3 regions of the Aeromicrobium fastidiosum genome follow, and region 2 is predicted to be linked to each of the others. Evidence: riboswitches for the same ligand, from Rfam matches in the RefSeq annotation. Region 2 holds a riboswitch; each other region holds the start of a gene.

Region 1 (6,907 bases), 970 kb from region 2:
TGTCTGCTTCGCCCGCTGAGCTGTCTGCCTCGCCCTGCGCCTGGTCGGATGCGGCCTGCGGGGGCGTCGGGTTCTGAGCCTGCGGCTCGCCCTCACCGTGGCCCTGACGTTCTGACGGACTCGCCGACGGCGTGTCTGCAGAAACGTCAGGCCCAGCGTCTTCGTCGGCTTCGGCTTCGCCGTCTCCGTCCGGCACCGGCGGCTCGGGCTCGTCGTCGCCGAGGATGCGGTCGAGCAGGTCCTCGTCGATGCCGGGGGCGTCGAACGGGTTGCGGCGCCGGCGGTGCGGCAGGGCCAGACGGGCCGCGGCGCGGATGTCGTCGCGTGTGACGGCAGTGCGTCCGTTCCATGCGGCGTGGGCCGAGGCGGCACGGGCCGTGACGATGTCGGCGCGCATGCCGTCGACCTCGAACGCGGCGCAGACCTCGGCGATCTTGAGCAGCGCCCAGTCGCTCAGATCGACCTGCTCGACGAGCTTCTGCGCGGCCTGGATGCGATCGGTCAGCGACGCCTCGTCGTCGGCGAAGCGGGCCGCGAACGCGTCGGGGTCGGTCTCGTAGGCGAGGCGGCGGCGGACGACCTCGACCCGGGTGGCGGGGTCGCGCGGCGCGGCGACCTCGACCGTCAGCCCGAACCGGTCGAGCAGCTGGGGCCGCAGCTCGCCCTCCTCGGGGTTCATCGTGCCCACGAGCACGAAGCGCGCGGCGTGCTCGACCGAGACGCCGTCGCGCTCGACCGTCGAGCGTCCCATCGCGGCGGCATCGAGCAGCAGGTCGACCAGGTGGTCGTGCAGCAGGTTGACCTCGTCGACGTAGAGGATGCCGCGGTGCGCGCGGGCCAGCAGGCCGGGCTCGTACTCCGTGACTCCCTCCGACAGGGCCTTCTCGAGGTGCAGCGAGCCGAGCACGCGGTCCTCGGTGGCACCGACGGGCAGCTCGACGAGACGGACGGGGCGCGTCTCGACGTCCGCGTCAGGGGCGAAGGGGCCGTCGGGCGAGAGCGGTCGTGCCTCGCGGGGATCGGACGAGAACCGGTCGCCGGCGATGACGTCGATCGGCGGCAGGATCGAGGCGAGGGCGCGCACCATCGTCGACTTGGCGGTGCCCTTCTCGCCGCGCACCAGTACGCCACCGATGGCCGGCGAGATCGTGGAGAGGGTCAGGGCGAGCGCCATGTCGTCGGATCCGACCACGGCGCTGAAGGGGTAGTGCTGTGGCATGTGGGGCTCCCGCTCGTCTGCCGACGTCCGCCGGACGCGGTTGCGTCCGCCGGTCAGGCGCGAGGCCGGTCTTCGGACTTCCGAGGTCTGTGCCTCGGTCACCGCAGCGGGCCCTGTGCCGGATTCTCACCGGCTTCCCGATTCTCCCCTCGCGGGGCACCTCGAGCCTTCTGCTCGCAAGGGTAACGGTCGCGGTGCGTCCATGCGCCCACCCGGGAGGTGGATCTGCAACCGTCTCAGCGCCGACACGGTTGCGGATCCACCTCCTGCTGCGGCGCGGGACTAGGCGTCCCCGGCGCTGCTGCGCCCCCGCTCGTGGGCGTCCATGCGCTGGGAGGTGCCGAGATCGAAGACGGCGACGCCGATCGTGAACGCGACGTAGGTGCCGATCGCGGGCCAGAACAAGCCGACGTCGCTGGGCCAGCTCGCGTCGGCGACGACGTCGTTGGCCACCCCGCCCAGCGCCCAGTAGACGGTGGCACCGGCGAGGGCGTACGCGGTCGCCCACGGGCGCAGCCGCCTGAGACGGTGGACGGCCTCGGTGCTGAACGGGCCGTCGTCCCGCGTGCCCTCGACGACCCGCCGCAGGCCGATCAGGCAGGCCAGGGCGGCCAGGACGATCGGGAGGGGTCGCACGTCGACGAGCGCCTGCACCAGGCGCGGGTGACCGAGGGCGTCGTAGGGGCGGCAGACGGTCTCGCGGTCGGTGGCGCGCAGGAGCGATCCGTCCCGCGCGAAGTCGTCCTCGGTCATGCGGTCGTCGGACCCGATCGTGACGCACGCGTGCTCGCGCATCGTGCCGTCCTCGGTCCCCCCAGTGCCGGCGATCACGGCGAAGCCGATGAATGCCACCGAGACCGTGGCGAGGACGAGGGCAGCCGTCACCAGCGACGCCATGAAGCCCCAACGGGAGACGGCCTTGTTGGGCTGCATGCCAGCAGAGTAGGCGAGTCGGTGGCCCCGAGGCTCACCGATCTTTCTGCGTTCGCGGTGCCCTGGCTGCAGGAACGTCGAAACATTCCGTCCGAGGACGACTGATCTTTCTGCGTTGACGCGGCTCCGGCTACCGGAACGCCGAAAGATGGGTCCCCCCGGTCGGCGACATCCTGTCCGGCCGAAGCGGGATATCGTCGATGCCTGTGAGCACACGGGTGACGGTCGTCGGTATCGGCGCGGACGGCTGGAGCGGTCTGTCCGCGGCGGCGCGGGAGCTGGTCGACGGCGCGGCGGTCGTGCTGGGCGGCGAGCGACACCTGGCGATGCTCCCCGACGTGCCGGAGCAGATCCGCCAGGCCTGGCCGTCACCGCTGCTGGAGGCGCTGCCGCCGCTGCTGGCGCAGTTCGACGGCTACGACGTCGTCGCCCTGGCCTCCGGCGACCCCCTCGTGTCGGGCATCGCGACGACGCTGGTCGACCTGCTGGGCAAGGACGCCGTGACGGTCGTCCCGGCGCTGTCGTCGGTCGCGCTCGCCCGGGCCCGCATGCGGTGGTCGGCGGAGTCGACCGAGGTCGTGACGCTCGTGGGCCGCGACCCGCACCTCGTGGCACGCTCGCTCGCCCCCGGGCTGCGGCTGCTGGTGCTGTCGTCCGACGGGTCCACGCCGGCCGAGGTCGCCGCGCTGCTGACCGCGGCCGGCTATGGCGGCAGCCCCATGACGGTGCTGTCAGACCTGGGATCGGCCGACGAGGCCCGGGTCGACGGGGTCGCCGCCTCCTGGCGCGACGAGGCGATGCCCGCCCTCAACGTCGTCGCGGTCGAGCTGGTCAGCTCGGGTGCGCGGCCCCTGGGCTTCGTCGCGGGACTGCCCGAGGACGCCTTCGAGCACGACGGACAGATCACCAAGCGGGACGTCCGCGCGTCCGCCCTCGCGCGGCTGGCCCCCGTGCCCGGGCAGCTGATGTGGGACGTCGGTGCCGGTGCCGGATCGGTCGGCATCGAGTGGCTCCGCGCCCACCCGACGTGCCGGGCGATCGCGATCGAGGCCCGCGACGACCGGGCCGGGCGCATCGTCCGCAACGCCGCGACCCTCGGCGTCCCGGCCTTGCGGGTCGTCACGGGCCGCGCGCCCGAGGCGCTCGAGGGCCTCGAGGCGCCGGACGCGATCTTCATCGGAGGGGGTGCCACCGAGGACGGCCTGCTCGATGCCTGCTGGGACGCCCTGCTGCCGGGCGGACGACTCGTCGTCCACGGCGTCACCCTCGAGACCGAGGCGCTGCTCGCCCACCGCTACGCGACACTGGGCGGCGAGCTGACCCGCCTGCACGTCGAGCACGCAGCCCCCATCGGCACCTTCACGGGATGGACGCCCGCGCGCGCCGTCATGCAGTGGGCCGTCACCAAGGCACCCGCGTGACCGTCCACTTCGTCGGTGCGGGGCCGGGTGCCGCCGACCTGCTGACGCTGAGGGCGGTCGCGCTGCTCAACCGGGCGGACGTCTGCGTGTACGCCGGCACCTACATCGACGAGGCCGTGCTGGGGCACTGCCCCGCAGGTGCCGACCTCGTCGACACGCAGGACCTCGATCTCGACCAGATCACCGCCCGTCTCGTCGACGCCCACGCCGCGGGTCTGGACGTCGTCCGGCTGTGCTCGGGAGATCCCTCGATCTACTCGGCGATCCACGAGATGACCCGCCGGCTCGACGCGCACGGCGTGCCGTGGGACGTCACCCCCGGCGTCCCGGCCTACGCCGCCGCAGCCGCCCTGCTGGGGGCTGAGCTGACGGTGCCGGAGGTCGTCCAGTCGGTCGTGCTGACCCGCACCCAGGCGCGGTCGACCGCGATGCCCGAGGGGGAGTCGCTGGCCCACTTCGCCGCGTCGGGCGCGACCCTCGTGCTGCACCTCGCGATCACGCGCACGCGGGTGCTCGCCGCCGAGCTCGCCGGGTCGTACGGCACCGAGTGCCCCGTCGCGGTGGTCGCCAATGCGAGCCAGCCGAGCGAGGTCGTGCTGCGCGGCACGCTCGGCGACATCGCCGACCAGGTCGAGGCTGCGGGGCTGCGTCAGGCGGCCGTCATCCTCGTCGGACGGGCGCTCGCCCCGGACGTCCGCGGCTCCGAGTCGTACCTCTACGACCCGGCGCGGGATCGCTCGCAGAAGCTGCGCTGACGTGGAGCCGCTCGAGCTGTCCTTCGCCCCGGACGTCCGCGTGGCCCGCTGGATCTGCCTGGGCTGCCTCGTCGTGGGGCTCATCGCCCTGGCCTGGGTCGTGCTGGGCGATCCGACGGCGAACGGCAACGGCAACGCGGGCGTGGTGGCGGCATGGATCGGTGCCGCGTTCTTCGGAGGGTTCGGCGCGCTCGGCCTGTGGGGCCTGCGCGGAGCCGGACGCTCGTCGCTGCGCATCGACACGACCGGGATCACCACCTCCACGGGGCGCGGGACGGTGCTCGTCTCGTGGGGCGAGCTGGCAGCGGTCGACCTGTGGGTCAGCGTCCGATCCGCGATCCGCAACGACGTCGTCGACCCGAAGGCGCTGCGCACCAAGATCCGCATCCGGGTGCGGCTGGCGCCCGCGACAGAGAACTTCGGCGGTCGCCCCGACCTGCGTCCGTTGCTGCCGCTGATCGGTGCCGATCCGTTCACCCGCGCCATCGGCGTCCCGCCGCCAGTGCTCAGCGCGAGCGAGGACGTCGCCGAGGTCGACCGCATCGCGCAGGCTCTGCAGCACTTCGGCGGTGGGCGGTTCCGCGGGGTCACCCGTCCCTGAGGCCTACCGCCCGATGATGGAGCGTCCCCCAGCGACCAGGTCGTCCGCGACCTGCTCGGGGGCGCGGCCGAGGTAGCCCGACACCATCGCGCCGTCGCGCAGCATCATGATCTGCTCGGCGCGGGTGCCGGCGTGATCGACGCCGAGCTCGTCGAGCAGCTCGTGCACCTGGCCGGTCAGCCAGGCGCGGTGCCCCTGGATGATCGCGGTGCCGGGGTGCTCGGGGTCGGAGATCTCGGCGGCGGCGTTGATGAACGGGCAGCCGCGGAAGCCGGGTGTGCAGCTGGCGGCACCGACCTGGTCGGCGTACCACCGCAGGACGCCCGCCGGGTCGCCGGCGAGCTCGCGGCGCTTGGCCGTCACGGCCGACTGCTCGTCGTCGGCGCGCACCGCGAGATAGGCCGCGACGAGGTCGTTCTTGGTCGGGAAGTGGCGGTAGAACGTCATCTTCGAGACGTGGGCCGCGGCGATCAGCTTGTCGGCGCTGACGGCCCGGATGCCGTCCGCGTAGTAGTGCTCGATCGCGGCGTCGAGGATGCGCTCGCGAACTGGTTTGAGCTCGATGACGCTCATCATGCTCCTCGGGGTATCGTAGTAGACGTACTAGTCAGTCTACCTACACTTCAGGAGTTCGCATGCCCGAGTCCATCGCCTACACCGCCGTCGCCACGTCCGACGGCGACGGCCGCAACGGCCACGTCCGCTCCAATGACGGACTCATCGACACCGACGTCCGCACGCCCAAGGAGCTGGGCGGTGCCGGCGGCGCGACCAACCCCGAGCAGTTGTTCGCGGCGGGCTACGCCGCGTGCTTCCACTCGGCGCTCAAGGCCTCGAGCTCGGTGCACGGCGTCGACGTCGTCGACTCGGCCGTGACCGCCGAGGTCGGCATCGGCCCTGACGGCAAGGGTGGCTTCGCGCTGGCCGTGACGCTGCACGTCGAGCTCGGCGGCGGCGTCTCGCAGGAGGACGCGCAGAAGGCCGTCGAGGTCGCGCACCAGGTGTGCCCCTACTCCAACGCGACCCGCGGCAACGTCGACGTCAAGCTCGAGGTCGAGGTCGCCTGAACCTCACGGGGCCGGTTCGCCGGCCCCGTCGCGGTCGGCCCACTCCAGCAACGGCCGGATGTCGAACGGCGTGTCGTCGATCGTCGCGTGCAGGTCGCCGATGCGGGCGAGCCGCTCGGGGACGGTCGCGATCGTGAAGTCGTGCGGGTCGAGGTCGTCGATCTCGTGCCACTCGACAGGGGTCGAGACGCGCCCGTCGGGGAATCCGCGCACCGAGTAGGCCGCGGCGATCGTGTGGTCGCGGGCATTCTGGTTGTAGTCGACGAACACGTGTGACGGATCGCGATCCTTGCGCCACCAGGCCGTCGTCACCTCGTCGGTGCGTCGCTCGAGCTCGTGGGCGAAGGCCAGGGCGGCACGGCGGACGTCGTCGAAGCCGTGGTCGGGCGGGATGCGCACGTAGACGTGCAGCCCCGACCCGCCGGACGTCTTGGGGTAGCCCGTGGCCCCCAGCTCGTCCAGCACCCCGTGGACGACGTGCGAGACGCGCTGCACCGTCGCGAAGTCGCAGGCATCGCCGGGGTCGAGGTCGATGCGCCACTCGTCGGGCTGCTCGACGTGCCCGCGCCGGCTGTTCCACGGGTGGAACTCGACGGTCGACATCTGCACCGCCCAGATGATCGCCGCCACCTCGGTGACGCACACCTCGTCGACGTCGCGGTCGAACCGGGGGAAGTGGACGCTGACCGTCTCGAGCCATGGCGGTGCCCCGTTGGGCACCTTCTTCTGGTGCACCTTCTCGCCGCCGACGCCCTTCGGGAACCGGTGCAGCATGCACGGACGCTCGCGCAGCGCGTTGACGAGCGGCTCGCCGACCGCGAGGTAGTAGTCGACGAGGTCGTGCTTGGTCCAGCCGTGCTCGGGGAAGTAGACCCGGTCGGGGTTGGACACGCGCACGGTGCGGCCGCCGA
Region 2 (6,907 bases):
CGAGGTGTCGCAGTCGCGGGCCGAGTCGATCGACCACTCGGCCGCCGAGCTGCGGCGCATCGAGCGCGACCTGCACGACGGGGCCCAGGCGCGGCTCGTGGCGCTCGGCATGAACCTCGGACTGGCCCAGGAGCTCCTGGCGGACGACCCCGATGCGGCAGCTCGCCTCATCGCGGAGGCGCGCGCCGTGACGACGTCCGCCCTCGGCGACCTGCGGTCGGTCGTGCGCGGCATCCACCCGCCGGTGCTGGCCGACCGGGGACTGGCCGGCGCGGTCCAGGCGTTGGCGCTCGACATGTCGTTGCCGGTCTCGGTCACGGTCGTGCTGCCGGGACGTCCGCCTGCCCCCGTCGAGTCGGCCATGTACTTCGCCACGACCGAGCTGCTGGCCAACGTCGTCAAGCACGCGGGTGCCCGCCGGGCGTCGATCGACGTCGGGCACGACGGGCGGGTGCTGCGGGTCGTCGTCGAGGACGACGGTGCCGGCGGTGCCTCGGTGTCGTCGGGATCGGGCCTGGCCGGGGTGGGTCGACGGCTCGCGGCGTTCGACGGCACGATGGTCGTGGCCAGTCCCGCCGGGGGACCGACCACGATCACCCTGGAGGTGCCGTGCGCGTTGTCATCGCCGAGGACCTCGCCCTCCTCCGGGACGGCCTGACCCGGCTGCTCGAGGCGTACGGCTGCGAGGTCGTCGCGGCCGTCGAGGACGCGGTCGCCCTCGCCGAGGCGCTTCGCGTGCACGAGCCGGACATCGCGGTCGTCGACGTGCGGATGCCGCCGACGTTCACCGACGAGGGGCTGCGGGCCGCGATCGCTGCGCGTGCCGAGCGTCCTGGGCTTCCGGTCCTGGTGCTGTCGCAGTACGTCGAGCAGCTGTACGCGCGAGAGCTGCTGAGCAGCGGTGACGGGGCGGTGGGCTACCTGCTCAAGGACCGGGTGGCCGATGTCGCGACCTTCGTCGACGCGGTGCGCACCGTGGCCGCCGGCGGGACGGTGCTCGACCCCGAGGTCGTGTCGGCGCTCATCGCCCGTGCGCCCGACGACGGGCCGGTGTCGCGGCTGACCCCGCGGGAGCGCGAGGTGCTGGGCCTCATGGCGGAGGGTCGCTCGAACGCCGCGATCGCCGCAGCCCTGTTCGTCACCGAGAAGGCCATCAGCAAGCACACCAGCAACATCTTCATGAAGCTCGACCTCGACCCCGACGACGACAGCAGCAACCGCCGGGTCATGGCCGTCATCGCCTACCTGCAGGCGTGAGGTCTCACGTCCGTTCCGGGTCGAAGATCCAGGGCGCGCGGGGGATGGCGGCGACGTCGAACGTCCGCAGCAGCTCGTGCGGCGTCGAGCCCTCGAGGCCCAGCGAGGCCGCGATGAGCGCAAGGACGTCGACGCCCCGGGCCTCGAGCTCGCTGCGCGACACCGCCCCGTCGCGCTTCGCGAGCCGCTGGCCCGCGGAGTTGAGCGCCAGGGGCACGTGCACGTACGTCGGGGGAGTGGCACCTAGGAGCGTCGCGAGGTAGGCCTGCCGTGGTGCCGAGCTCAGCAGGTCGTCGCCGCGCACGACCTGGTCGATGCCCTGCTGGGCGTCGTCGACCACGACCGCGAGGTTGTAGGCGACTGCGCCGTCTCCTCGGCGCAGCACGACGTCGTCGACCACGCCGCTGAACGCACCGTGGAGCTCGTCGTCGACCGTGAACGTCGACACCTCCGCGCGCAGGCGCAGGGCCGCGGGACGGTCGCGACGTCGCTCGTCGCGCTCGGCCTCCGTGAGGTCGCGGCACGTCCCCGGATAGGCACCCGGCGGGGCGTGGGGTGCCGAGGGCGCGTCGAGGATCTCGCGGCGCGTGCAGAAGCACTCGAAGACGAGGCCACGTCCGGCCAACGAGGCCAGCGCGGCGTCGTAGAGGCGAGCCCGCTCCGACTGGCGCACGACCGGGCCGTCCCAGTCGAGGCCGATGGCCGCCAGGTCGTCCAGCTGGCGCTGCTCGGCCCCCTCGCGCACCCGGTCGAGGTCCTCGACGCGCAGGACGAAGGAGCGTCCGGTCGATCGTGCGCACAGCCAGGCCAGCAGGGCCGTGCGCAGGTTGCCGACGTGCAGGTCGCCCGACGGCGACGGCGCGAACCGGCCGGTCACTCGAGGCCGAGCCGCGAGCGCTCCTCGACCTGACCCTCCCACACGAAACGCAGGGTCTCGGTCGACTTCTCGTACGAGCGGTAGACCTCGTCGAGCTGGTAGCCGTGGCGCTCGTAGACGGCTTGTGCGCGGGTGTTGGTGTGCGCGGTGCTCAGCTCGACGGCGACGGCTCCGGCATCGGCGGCCATGCGGGCGACGGTCTGCAGCAGCTCGTCGACGGCTCCCGTGCCGCGGGCGTGCTCGACGACGTAGAGGTCGTTGAGCACCCAGACCCTCGCGAGACGGGTGGACGAGAAGAAGGGGTATATCTGCGCGAAGCCGACGACCTCGTCGTCGTCGAGGCCCAGCAGGACGATGGACTCGTCGCGCACGATGCGAGCAGCCAGGAACGCCCCCGCCTTGGCGGTGTCGTAGGGCTCCCCGTAGAACTCACGGTAGGCCGCGAAGAGCTGGGCGGCCTCGAGCACGTCGGCGAGCTCGGCGCGGATGACGGTCACCCGTCCAGCCTCCCACGAACCGGCCGGTTCAGGGCGCTGACGCGATGGCCCGTCGCATCGTCTCGGCCAGGTACGCGGCACCCTCGCGGTTGGGGTGCTTGTCGTCGAGCGTCATGCGCGACGGGAGCGTGCGGGTCTCGACGTACGTGAAGCCCTCGTGCTTGCGGTTGGCGAACAGCCGCATGTAGCCCTGGATGCGGTAGCCGCGCTTGCGGTCGGCCTTGCCCCACGGCGACACCAGCAGCACGTGGCTGCGCGGGATGCCCAGCGCGTCGACGCGGGCCCCCAGGCGGTCGAGGTACGCCCCGATGCCCTTCTTCTGCTGGGCCTTGGTCAAGGTCTTCTTGGTGTTCGTGCTCGTGCACCCGTACATGTCGTTGCGACCGCCCTGGATGATGACGTAGTCGACCTTGGTCAGTGCCTGCAGCCGCTGCCCGTAGGTCGTGCCGAGGCACTTGTTGCCGCGCACGTTCATGCCCGATCCTGCCTCCGCCAGGGTGCGCACCGAGGCGGACAGCTCGCGGCCGAGCATGGCCCACCACCCGTCCGAGACGCTGCCGGGCTCGTCGCGGAACCATGACGTGATGGAGTCGCCGACCACGATGATGCTGGGTCCGGTCGGTGCCGGGTCGGCGGCGTTCGCCGGAGCTGCGAGGACGACGGTAGACGTCACGACGGCAGCGACGGACAGGGCGAGGGCGCGGAGCATAGGGAGAAGGCCTCTGGTCGGTGGGGAGGTCCGCACATCGTACGTCGTGGGGGTTGCGGGGCGACGCGGCTGGACAACCGAACAACTTGTTAAGTTTAACTCCTTGTCACGGTGGTGTGTTAAATTTAACAGCATGCGCACTGCCGTCGAGAACCCGTTCGTGCCTGGATCGGACACGATCCCTGAGGTGTGGGCCGGTCGCACGAGCCAGGTCGGCGACTTCGAGAACGTCGTCCGGCCGCGGCGGATGGCGGGCCTGTCCGAGCGGGGACGCACGATCTTGGGAGAACCGGGACTGGGCAAGTCGACTTTGGTGCGCCGGTTGGCTGAGCGTGCTCGTCGCAACCACGGCGACTGGACAACCGCACAGCTGCGGATGCCGGTGGGTGCCGATCCGCTGCAGATCGTCGCGACTGCACTGCTGGGCCTGGCTGCGGATGCCGGGTTGGCGGCGGCCACGGAGAAGCGCTTGCGCACGCTGATCGACCGGGTCAAGGCGATCTCGGTCGCCGGGTGGGGGCTCACGCTCGAGCCCACTGCCGGGCCCCAGCCGTTCGTTGCGCTGACGGACCTGCTGATCGAGATCGGGCTGGCCGCGCACGAGCAGAAGCGGCTGGTGATGATCCACGTTGACGAGGTGCAGAACATCACCGACCAGGCGGCGTTGTCGCAGCTGCTGGTCTGCCTCGGTGACGCGTTGACGTACGAGCACACCGTCGTCGTTCCTGGAGGGGCACACATCGACCGGGTGCTGCCGGTAGCGGTCTATCTGACAGGGCTGCCGGACTTCGACGACATGGCCGGCGCGCGCAAGGGTGCCACGTTCACGCGCCGCTTCAAGACGATCACGCTGGCACCGATCTCCGACGACGACTTCAAGCTGGCATTGACATCTTTCCTGGACCCCGGGTGGCCGGTCGAGGTCGACGGGTTGCCGGCGACGGTTCGGATGACGCAGGAGGCGCGGGACGCGATCGTTGCCTGCTGCTGCGGGGAGCCGTTCCTCTTCCAGCTGGCAGGGCAGGAAGCCTGGTACGCGTCGCCGGACTCGCCGCTGATCACCGTCGACGACGTGCGCCAGGGGTGGGAGGAGGCCAAGCCCGAGGCGGTGACGCACGTGGAGCGCATCCTCGGGCGTCTGCCCGAGCGGGAGCAGCAGCTGATCCGGGCGATGTCCCTCCTCGACCCGCAAGAGCGCACCGCGTCGGCGATCGCCGCCCGGATGGGGTTCGACTCAGCGACGCAGATCGGCCCGTTCGCGTCCCGTCTCGATACGGTGCGGGGGATCATCAACCGCGGCAAGCCGTACTCGTTCCGCCATCGCGCGATCGAGGCGTACCTGACGACGGAGTGGCCGCACATCTGAGACAGGGCGGGACGTGGAGCCAGCGGCATACCCGCCCCGGCGGGTTGCTGAGACGCACGCCACATCGTCACTCGACGGATCGCTGCTAGATTGCGACGGCCAGTCAACTCAGTGATGAGCCAGGGAACCCGGTGTGAGTCCGGGACTGTCGCGCAGCGGTGAGGGTGACGGGCGGAGCACGAGGCCACTGGACCGATACGGGTCTGGGAAGGCGCGCCGCCTGGTTGATCCCGAGTCCGAAGACCTGCTGGCCGTGGACCCGATCGTCCGCGTCACCCACTCACCAGGCTTCGCGAAAAAGCCTTCGGACTCGGAAGAGATCTCTCATGACGTCATCTCGTCGTACCCTGCTGCCCCCTGCCCTCCTGGTCGCCGCGGCGCTCTGCCTGTCCGCCTGCGGCGGTGCTCCGGAGGCGGAGAAGACCGCCGCGGCCGACTCCGCCGACCACCCCGTCAAGGCCACGAGCTGCGGGTTCACGTCCACCGTCGCCGCCGCGCCCGAGCGGGCCGTGACGATGAACCAGGGCGCCACGGAGGTCATGCTGGCGCTCGGTCTCGAGGACCGGCTCGCCGGTACGGCATACCTCGACGACTCCGTGCCGACCAAGTGGCAGAAGGCCTACGACTCGGTGAAGGTCCTCTCCAAGGAGTACCCCGACCACGAGAGCCTGCTGGCGGCCCGGCCCGACTTCGTCTACGCGTCGTACATCAGCGCCTTCGATCCCGAGGTCGCCGGCTCGCCCGCCGAGCTGGCCACGCTCGACATCGGCTCCTACAACTCTCCCCTCGGGTGCGGTGACAACGACCTTCCCGCCGTCTCGTTCGACACGGTCTGGGACGAGATCGAGACCGTCGCCACGGTCTTCGGGGTCCCCGAGCGCGCCGATGCGATCAAGGCCGAGCAGCAGAAGGCCCTCGGGACCCTGGCGAAGCAGGGCGCCGGCGACGGTGTCGACGTCTTCTGGTTCGACTCCGGCGACAAGACCCCGCTGGCCGGGGCGGGAGAGGGCGGGCCGCAGCTGATCCTCGACGCGGTCGGAGCCACGAACCTGTTCTCCGACCTGAAGGGCGGCTGGGCCGACGTCAGCTGGGAGCGGGTCGTCAAGGCCGACCCCGACGTCATCGTGCTCGGCGACGCGAGCTGGTCGTCGGCGGACGACAAGATCGCCCTCCTGCAGAAGGATCCGGCCCTCAAGCAGCTCGAGGCCGTGCGCGAGAAGCGGTTCGTGGTGCTGCCGTACTCCGAGACCACCCCCGGCGTGCGTCTGGCCGACGGCGCGCAGGCCGTGGCCGACGGGCTCGACGCGCTCGACCTGCGCTGATGCACCAACAGGTCAGCCCGCGGTCTGCCGGGACCGCGGGCACGGCAGCCCCGTTCGCGCTGCTCGGGGTGGTGCTGGTCGGGACGATGACCGTCGCCCTCGGCATCGGGGCGGTCGGCATCCCGGTGCCCACGGTCGTCGACGTCCTCCTGCAGCGCCTCGGCGCAGGTGTCGACGTGTCGGCGCTCGACGACCAGATCGTCTGGCAGCTGCGGATGCCGCGGGTGCTCGGTGCCGCCGCGACGGGGGCAGGCCTCGCGCTGTGCGGTGCCGTGCTCCAGTCGTTGACCCGCAACGACCTCGCCGATCCCTACCTGCTGGGCATCTCCGGCGGGGCGACCGTCGGTGCCGTCAGCGTCATCGTCCTGGGAGTCAGCCTGGCCGGTCTGGTCTCGGCCACGATGATCACGCTCGGGGCCTTCGCGGGGGCGTTGGCGGCGATGGCGCTGGTGCTGGCCCTGGCGACGGGACGGTCGGGGGCGCTGCCGCCGGGACGCACTGTGCTGGCCGGTGTCGCGATCGGCCAGATCTGCGCGGCGTACACGTCGTTCGTCGTCATCATGTCGGGCGACCACGACGCAGCACGCCGGGTGCTGAGCTGGACGCTGGGATCGCTGGCCGGGCTGCGCTGGCACTCGTCGCTGTTCCTGTGCGTGGCGGCGCTCGTCGCGGGCGTCCTGATCATGGCGTTCACGTCGGACCTCGACGCCTTCGCGTTCGGTGAGTCGTCGGCCGGGTCGTTGGGCGTCTCGATCACCGCGACCCGGTGGACGCTGCTGGTCGGGACGGCCCTGCTGACGGCCTCGCTCGTGGCGTTCACGGGAGCCATCGGTTTCGTGGGGCTCGTGGTGCCGCACGTCGTCCGACTCGTGTGGGGTC
Region 3 (6,907 bases), 370 kb from region 2:
GCGGGCTGAACACCGTGCGCGCCACGGTGTCGACCCACACCAGGAAGATCGCGCCGATCAGTGCCGTCGCCGGCAGCAGGAGCCGGTGGCCGGGCCCGACCACGGCGCGCGCGGCGTGCGGCAGCACCAGGCCGACGAAGCCGATGGCTCCGGCGGCGCTGACGAGGGTCGCGGTGATCAGCGCCGTGACGACCAGCAGCACGAGGCGCACCGTCCGCACCGAGATGCCGAGGGACGACGCGGCGTCCTCGCCGAACGCGAAGGCGTCGAGCGCCGGGGCCAGGGCAATGCAGATGACGAGCCCGACGACGCACACCGTCCCGCACGTGACGACGTCACGCCAGTCGGCCCCGCTGAGTGAGCCGAGCAGCCAGAACAAGACGCTCCGGGTCTGCTCGGCATCGGCCGACGACGTCACGATGAATGACGTCAGGGCCGAGAACAGCTGGGTCGCGGCGACGCCGGCCAGCACGACCCGGTCGGGGGTGCCTCCAGCGCCGGCGGCGAGCAGCAGCACCATCGCGAAGGCGACCGTCGCGCCGATGAAGGCCCCGGTCGACAGCGTGATGATGCCGCCGCCGACGCCCAGCACGACGACGACCACGGCTCCCGTCGACGCCCCCGACGAGATGCCGAGCACGAACGGATCGGCGAGCGGGTTGCGCAGCAGCGACTGCATGATGGCCCCGCAGATCGCGAGCCCGGCCCCGCACACCGCCGCCAGCAGCGTCCGGGGCAGCCGGAGCTCCCACACGATGCCGTCGCGGATGCGGGAGACGTCGGCGTCCCCCAGCCCCAGGTGCTGCCCGACGACCGCGAACACCTCGCCGACCGACAGGTCGGCGGGCCCGATCGTGATGGCGACGGCGATCGACAGGGCCAGCACCACCAGGCCGACGACCCACAGCACGGTGCGGGCGCCCCGTGCCGCGGCGGTGCGGTCGGCTCCGGGGAGCGACCCCGCGCTCAACCCGCCAGCCCGAGGTCGGTCAGCGTCTTGACCAGCTTCTCGGTGCCGTCGACGGTGCGGATCGACGGGTTCATGTCGGCGCCGTTGAGCACGACGTAGCGCTTCTCGCGCACCGCCGTGAGCTGCTTGGTGACGGGATTGGTCTCGAGGAACCTGATCTTGTCGGCCAGCCGGTCGCCGGTCTCCTGGTCGCGGCGCAGGTCGCCCAGCGCGATGACGTCGGGATCGCGGTCGAGGACGCTCTCCCAGCTGATCTGCGGCCACTCGACGTCGGTGTCGGCGAAGACGTTGTCGAGGCCGAGGGTGCGCGACATGACTCCCGGCGACCCGTTGGCACCGGCCATGTACGGCAGCTCGGTGTTGGCGAACCAGTAGGCGATCGAGACGTCGTCCTCGGGCTTCGCCGCAGCCGCCGCGGCCATGCGCTGCTTCAGCTCGGCGACCAGTGCCTTGCCACGTGACGGGACGTCGAAGATCTCGGCCAGCTGCGTGATCTCGCGGTAGATCGTCGGCATCTCGAGCGGGTGCGAGCGGGGTCCGTCGCCGCTCTCGTCGGTGCGGCCGTCGCAGTGGGACGGCGCGAGGTACGTCGGCACCCCGAGCTTGGCGTACTGGGCTCGACGGTCGGGGTCCTCCCCGTTGAGCGAGTAGCCGAACGACGCCGTGACCAGGTCGGGCTCGGCCTTCAGCACCCGCTCGTACGAGACGGTGTTGTCGGCCAGCCGTGGCACGGTCTCATTGGCCTTGGCCAGGTTGGGACGGATCGCGTCGGTCCAGGTGGCGGTGCCGACCATGCGGTCGGCGAGGCCCAGCGACAGCAGGATCTCGGTGGAGCCCTGGTTGACCGAGACGGCGCGCTCGGGGGCCTTCTCGATCGTGACGTCCATGCCGCAGTTGTCCGTGATGGTCAGCGGGTACGAGGTCTTGCCCTCGGTGCCGGCGATCGTCCGGCCGGCCGCCACGTCGGACGAGCTCGATCCGCAGGCGGCGAGGAGGGTGGCGGTGAGGGCGAGACCTGCGAGCAGGCCGGTCGAGCGTGCTGGGATGCGACGAGGCATGGGATGCGTCCTTGGGATCTGAGGCTCGTGCGCGGAGCCTGACGAGTGATCCGGCCGACAGGTGTCGGCCGCAAACCAGCAGGTCTTCGGACTCGGGTTCGTCCGGGCGGTGGCGCCTTCCCAGATCTCGCGATCCAGTGGCCGATGCCACCCCCGTCCCCCTCACCGCTGCGCGTCAGCTCCGGATTCTCACCGGATTCCCTGACCCAACGAATGGGCACGACTGGTTCGTTCGCAGCCTAGCCGACGTCCTGTCACGCGCCCCCCGCGCCAGCGCGCGAGTGGTGCGTCCTGGACGAAGTGGGACGGCGCGTCTGACCACACCGCACCACTCGAGGACAGGAACGCACCACTCGCGGACGTCCGCGGGCTACTTCACCTCGGAGCGCATCAGTGCCCACAGTCCGACGGTCATCGGCACGACGAGCCACACGACGGTCGTGACCGCGAGGTGGGCCCACTGCGCCGAGGTCAGGCTGCCGTTGAAGAGGGCCGCCTGGGCGTAGTTGACGTCGACCCAGGGACGCAGGTCGCTGAACCACTGCTGCGTCTGGGCCAGCAGCTCGGTGAGCCCCGACAGGACGAAGGAGTAGACGAAGTACGCCACGATCGCCCCGGCGGAGTGCCGGATGACGGCGGCCAGCATGAAGCCGATCAGCATCCCGAGGGTCTGCGCCAGGCCGATGTTGACGATGTCGCCGGCGGTCATGTCCCACACCTGGTCGACGCCGGCGATCGCCGAGCCGAGCACCGTCCCGACCGCGCCGATCGCAAAGGCCAGCACCGTCGAGACGACGGCGATGCCGATCGTGACAGCGGCCTTGGCCCCGATGACGCGAGGTCGGTTCGGCACGAGCGTGAACGTCGTCAAGCCGCTGCGCTGGGTCCATTCGCCGGTCACCAGCAGGATCGCGATCATCGGCAGCAGCACCGTCATCGGGAAGCCGACCGCCCCGGAGAACGTCGAGTACGTCAGCTGGGAGTCAGGCGACCACAGCAGCACCGCGACCGTGGCGAGCAGGCCGATGATGCCGACCGAGGCAAGGAGCCAGAAGCCCGCCCGGGTGTCGAAGCACTTGCGCAGCTCGACCGACACGAGTCGCGAGAACGGGATGGGCTCGGGGACGGGCCGCGGTGCGCGCTGCGCGACCGCGGACGACGTGGGGGCGGCGACGGGGCTGGTGACGGTCGTGCTCATGCTGCTGCTCCTTGGTTGACGATGGTCTCGCGCTGGTCGTCGGCGGTGAGCTCGAGGAACATCTCCTCCAGGCCCGCCCCCTCGGCGGCGCGCAGCTCGAGGAGGGGGATGCGGGCGTCGAGGGCGACCGATCCGACGAGCTCGGCGTCGGCCTCGACGCGCAGGGCGTCCGTGCCGCCGGCTGCCCCGCTCGGGCTGCAGGCGATGCCAGCGGCGGTCAGGGCGGACGACAGGCCTGGGACGTCACGGGTGCGCACGAGCGTGCCGGCCGAGGCGAGCAGCTCGGACTTCGTGCCCTGCGCGACGATGCGTCCGTTGCCGATCACGACGAGGTCGTCGGCGACCACCTCGATCTCGTGCAGCAGGTGCGACGACAGCAGCACCGTCGCCCCCTGGTCGGCGTAGCCGCGCAAGAGGTCGCGCATCCAGCGGATGCCTGCGGGGTCGAGGCCGTTCGCCGGCTCGTCGAGGATCAGCACCTCGGGGTCACCCAGGAGGGCGGTCGCGATGCCGAGGCGCTGCCGCATGCCGAGCGAGTAGTTGCGCACCCGGCGGTCGGCCTCGGACGACGTCAGGCTGACCTGGGCGATCATCTCGTCCACGCGGCTCGCGGGCAGGCCCATCGTCCGCTGGGCGATCGTCAGGATCTCCCGGCCGGTCCGTCCCGCGTGCTGGGCCGAGGCGTCGAGCAGCACGCCGACCTCGCGGCCGGGGTTGGGCAGGTCGGCGAAGCGGCGACCACACACGGTGGCCGTGCCCGAGGTAGGCGGCGTGAGGCCGACCATGACGCGCATCGAGGTCGACTTGCCGGCGCCGTTGGGGCCGAGGAAGCCGGTGACCCGACCGGGTCGAGCGGTGAACGAGACGTCATCGACGGCCCTGAAGGCCCCGTACGTCTTGGTGAGTGATTCGACGGTGATCATGCGACGACTGTGTCGCCAACGGGTCGGTCACCACATCGGGGACGACGCTGGTCGCACCCCTGACACGACCCTGAGCGGCTCGGGGTTCGGGCGTCAGCGTGAGTTGGGGTTGACGCACCCGAAGAGGTCGTAGGCCACGTCGGAGTCGTCGATGCCGTCGGCCCACGCGGTCCATCCCGGATCGGCTGGGGGTTGGATGTCGAAGAACGGCTGGGAGAACGTCCCCAGTGGCGCGAGCGGCTTGCCATCGGCGTCGAGCACGACGTAGACGGGTCCTTGGACACCCTGCAGCTTGGTGGGGACGTCGGCGTCCTGGATGTAGACGGAGACGAGCAGCACCATGAGCTCGGCCGCGCCGTACTTGCGCTTCGACTCGGGGATGGGCCGGGTGGCGGCCTTCACGAACTCGATGTGGTCGGTGACGCTGTCGCCGTCCTTGAAGTTGGTGCGGGCCGTCGACATGATGTCGCTGACGACGGCCTTGTCGGCGTCGTTGCAGATGCCCCCCTCCCTGCCCCGGGACGCCGATGTTCCGCAGGCGGACAGGGCGGCGACGGCCAGGGCCAGGGCGACGATGCCGCCGGACGACCGGGGGTGGGCGGTCACGTCGTCAGCTGGGCTTGACGCACCCGAAGAGGTCCAGGGCGACGTCGGAGTCGTCGATGCCGTCGGCCCACGCGGTCCAGCCCGGGTCGGCAGGTGGCTGGATGTCGAAGTAGGGCTGCGAGAACGTCCCGAGGGGGGCGAGAGGCTGGCCGTCGGCGTCGAGGACGACGTAGACGGGCCCCTGGACGCCTTGGAGCTCGCTCGGGACGTCGGCGTCCTGGACGAAGACGGAGACGAGCAGCACCATGAGCTCGGCAGCACCGTACTTGCGCTCGGACTCGGGGATGGGGGCCGTCGCCGCCTTCACGAGCTCGAAGCGGTCGGTGATGCTGTCGCCCTGCTTGAAGTCGGTGTTGGCCTTCGCCATGATGTCGGCGACCACGGCCTTGTCGGCGGTGTCGCACGTGAGGTCGTCGTCGCTCCCCGGGCCCGATGACGACCCGCAAGCCGACAGCACGAGGGCCGCCGCGACGAGGGGAACGACGGACGTGCGGCGGTGGCGGTGCAGTGTCATGTCTCGTCCCAGGTCAGGTTGGCAGCGGCGAGGTCGAAGTCCTCGACCTCGAGCGGCTCGAAGGTGTGATCGAATGCCATGCATCGCACGACGAGGATACGTCCGGTCTCCGGGTGGGCCACGCCGTAGGTCACGACGTCCTGCTCGGAGCCCTCCTTGGCACGTCGGTCTCGCACCACGGTGTAGCCCTTGCCGTTCGGCACGGTCTCGCCGTCCAGCCCCAGACGGGTGCGGACCCCCGCTGCCGAGGCGTCACCGTGCGACTCGCCCGGCGGCCAGATGAAGACGATCGCCGCCGCGCTGCTCGACTGGACCCGCAGGAGGAGCGTCTTCGCGCCGGCGGCCCGCAGGGAGTCCAGCCATGCGTCAGCCTCACGACCGCCATCAGGCAGCATGTCGGACAGGGCGGACACGGCGGCCGGGTCGTCGAGCTCGGCCTTGAGCCACCTGCCGGGCAGGGCGAACCGGACGGAGGGGATCGGGCTCACTGCACGCCCACCTCGTCGAAGTCGAACCTGTCGAGGGAGTGCCCCCCGTAGAAGGATCCCTCCGTGGTGCCCACCGTCAGGTGGGCACCGCTGGCCGGCCGGACGTCGGCAGCGTATTGGCCGATCGTCAGGGGGTCGGTGTCGGTGTAGAAGTTCACGATCTGCTCCTCGGACTTGCCCTTGCCGCCGGCATCGAGAGCCGCGTTGTAGTTGCCCTCGCCGACGCCGGCCGCGTTGAAGGTCGTGGCGGGATAGCCGGTCGCGATGCTCGCGGTGCTGGCGAGCGATCCGCCGAGGGAGTGCCCCGTGAAGCTGAGGTCGTAGTCGTTGGGGTGGTCGGCGGCGATGCGGCGGGCCAGGTCGATGGCCTGCCTGCCCTGCGAGTTCGCCAGGTCGAGTGCGTTGAGGGCGTCCTCGCGGATGTCGTCGAGCTCCTCGGGGTTGGTCCCGCGGTAGGAGACGACGATCTCCTTGGTCTTGGTGTTCGTGAACACCGTGGCCGAGAACCCGTCGGTGCCCGGGTACTCGACGGCTTTCCAGCCCGGGGGGATGGTCTTGCCGTCCACGCCGTAGGCGAGGTTCGCCAGCGCGAGGCGCTCCTTCACGTACGACGGGTAGGCCTCGTCGTACGTCCACCGCCGGAAGGCAGCCCGGTCGAGGGCCCGGTCGTCCTCGACCCGTCGGTCGACCGGGCCGCCGTACTTGGCGCGCAGGACGATCGCGATGGCCGCGATGGCGGTGACGCCGACGTCGATCAGGAAGTCGATCACCTCGGCCACGGTCTTGCCGATCGAGATCAGGAAGTCGACCGTCGCGTCCCACGCGTCGGCCACGGCGTCGAAGACGATCTGGGCCGCGTCGGCGACGAGGTCTGCGACCGAGCTGGCGATGTCACGACCCAGGTCGAGCAGCGCGTTGACGGCGTCTCCCGCCGCGCGCAGTGCGTCGGAGATGGCCTCGGCGAGGGCGTCGCCGACGGCCTTGAGCGCGTCGACGGCCCACTGGATGGCACCGCCGACGAAGTCGATCACCTTGTCGATGCCGTCGAGGAGACGATCGATGCCCCACTCCGCGGCGTCGCCGATGGCGCTGGCGACGCTCTGGGCGGTCGCGACCACGAGGTCGTCGTCGAGGACGGGCTTGTAGACCG

Evidence for each region. A riboswitch is a leader RNA that binds a small molecule or an ion and turns the genes downstream of it on or off. The one in region 2 is predicted to bind cobalamin.
Region 1: another riboswitch for cobalamin. It lies ahead of JOF40_RS03315 (magnesium chelatase subunit D family protein); the one in region 2 lies ahead of JOF40_RS08125 (ABC transporter substrate-binding protein).
Region 3: another riboswitch for cobalamin. It lies ahead of JOF40_RS06250 (ABC transporter substrate-binding protein); the one in region 2 lies ahead of JOF40_RS08125 (ABC transporter substrate-binding protein).

What each region holds. Positions count from the first base shown of each region.
Region 1 covers NZ_JAGIOG010000001.1:666,139-673,045, reverse strand. The annotation lists gene JOF40_RS03315 (magnesium chelatase subunit D family protein) at 1-1,219, opposite strand, end outside; cobalamin riboswitch at 1,266-1,398, opposite strand; gene JOF40_RS03310 (hypothetical protein) at 1,502-2,152, opposite strand; gene cbiE (precorrin-6y C5,15-methyltransferase (decarboxylating) subunit CbiE) at 2,353-3,573, shown strand; gene cobM (precorrin-4 C(11)-methyltransferase) at 3,570-4,328, shown strand; gene JOF40_RS03295 (hypothetical protein) at 4,330-4,929, shown strand; gene JOF40_RS03290 (TetR/AcrR family transcriptional regulator) at 4,933-5,502, opposite strand; gene JOF40_RS03285 (organic hydroperoxide resistance protein) at 5,565-5,996, shown strand; gene ligD (non-homologous end-joining DNA ligase) at 6,000-6,907, opposite strand, start outside.
Region 2 covers NZ_JAGIOG010000001.1:1,633,591-1,640,497, forward strand. The annotation lists gene JOF40_RS08095 (sensor histidine kinase) at 1-658, shown strand, start outside; gene JOF40_RS08100 (response regulator) at 610-1,257, shown strand; gene gluQRS (tRNA glutamyl-Q(34) synthetase GluQRS) at 1,262-2,134, opposite strand; gene JOF40_RS08110 (GNAT family N-acetyltransferase) at 2,131-2,631, opposite strand; gene JOF40_RS08115 (SGNH/GDSL hydrolase family protein) at 2,660-3,340, opposite strand; gene JOF40_RS08120 (ATP-binding protein) at 3,474-4,706, shown strand; cobalamin riboswitch at 4,790-4,972, shown strand; gene JOF40_RS08125 (ABC transporter substrate-binding protein) at 5,033-6,028, shown strand; gene JOF40_RS08130 (FecCD family ABC transporter permease) at 6,028-6,907, shown strand, end outside.
Region 3 covers NZ_JAGIOG010000001.1:1,259,438-1,266,344, forward strand. The annotation lists gene JOF40_RS06245 (FecCD family ABC transporter permease) at 1-970, opposite strand, end outside; gene JOF40_RS06250 (ABC transporter substrate-binding protein) at 967-2,028, opposite strand; cobalamin riboswitch at 2,089-2,271, opposite strand; gene JOF40_RS06255 (ABC-2 transporter permease) at 2,399-3,226, opposite strand; gene JOF40_RS06260 (ABC transporter ATP-binding protein) at 3,223-4,149, opposite strand; gene JOF40_RS06265 (hypothetical protein) at 4,243-4,755, opposite strand; gene JOF40_RS06270 (hypothetical protein) at 4,760-5,269, opposite strand; gene JOF40_RS06275 (hypothetical protein) at 5,266-5,757, opposite strand; gene JOF40_RS06280 (Tle-like phospholipase domain-containing protein) at 5,754-6,907, opposite strand, start outside.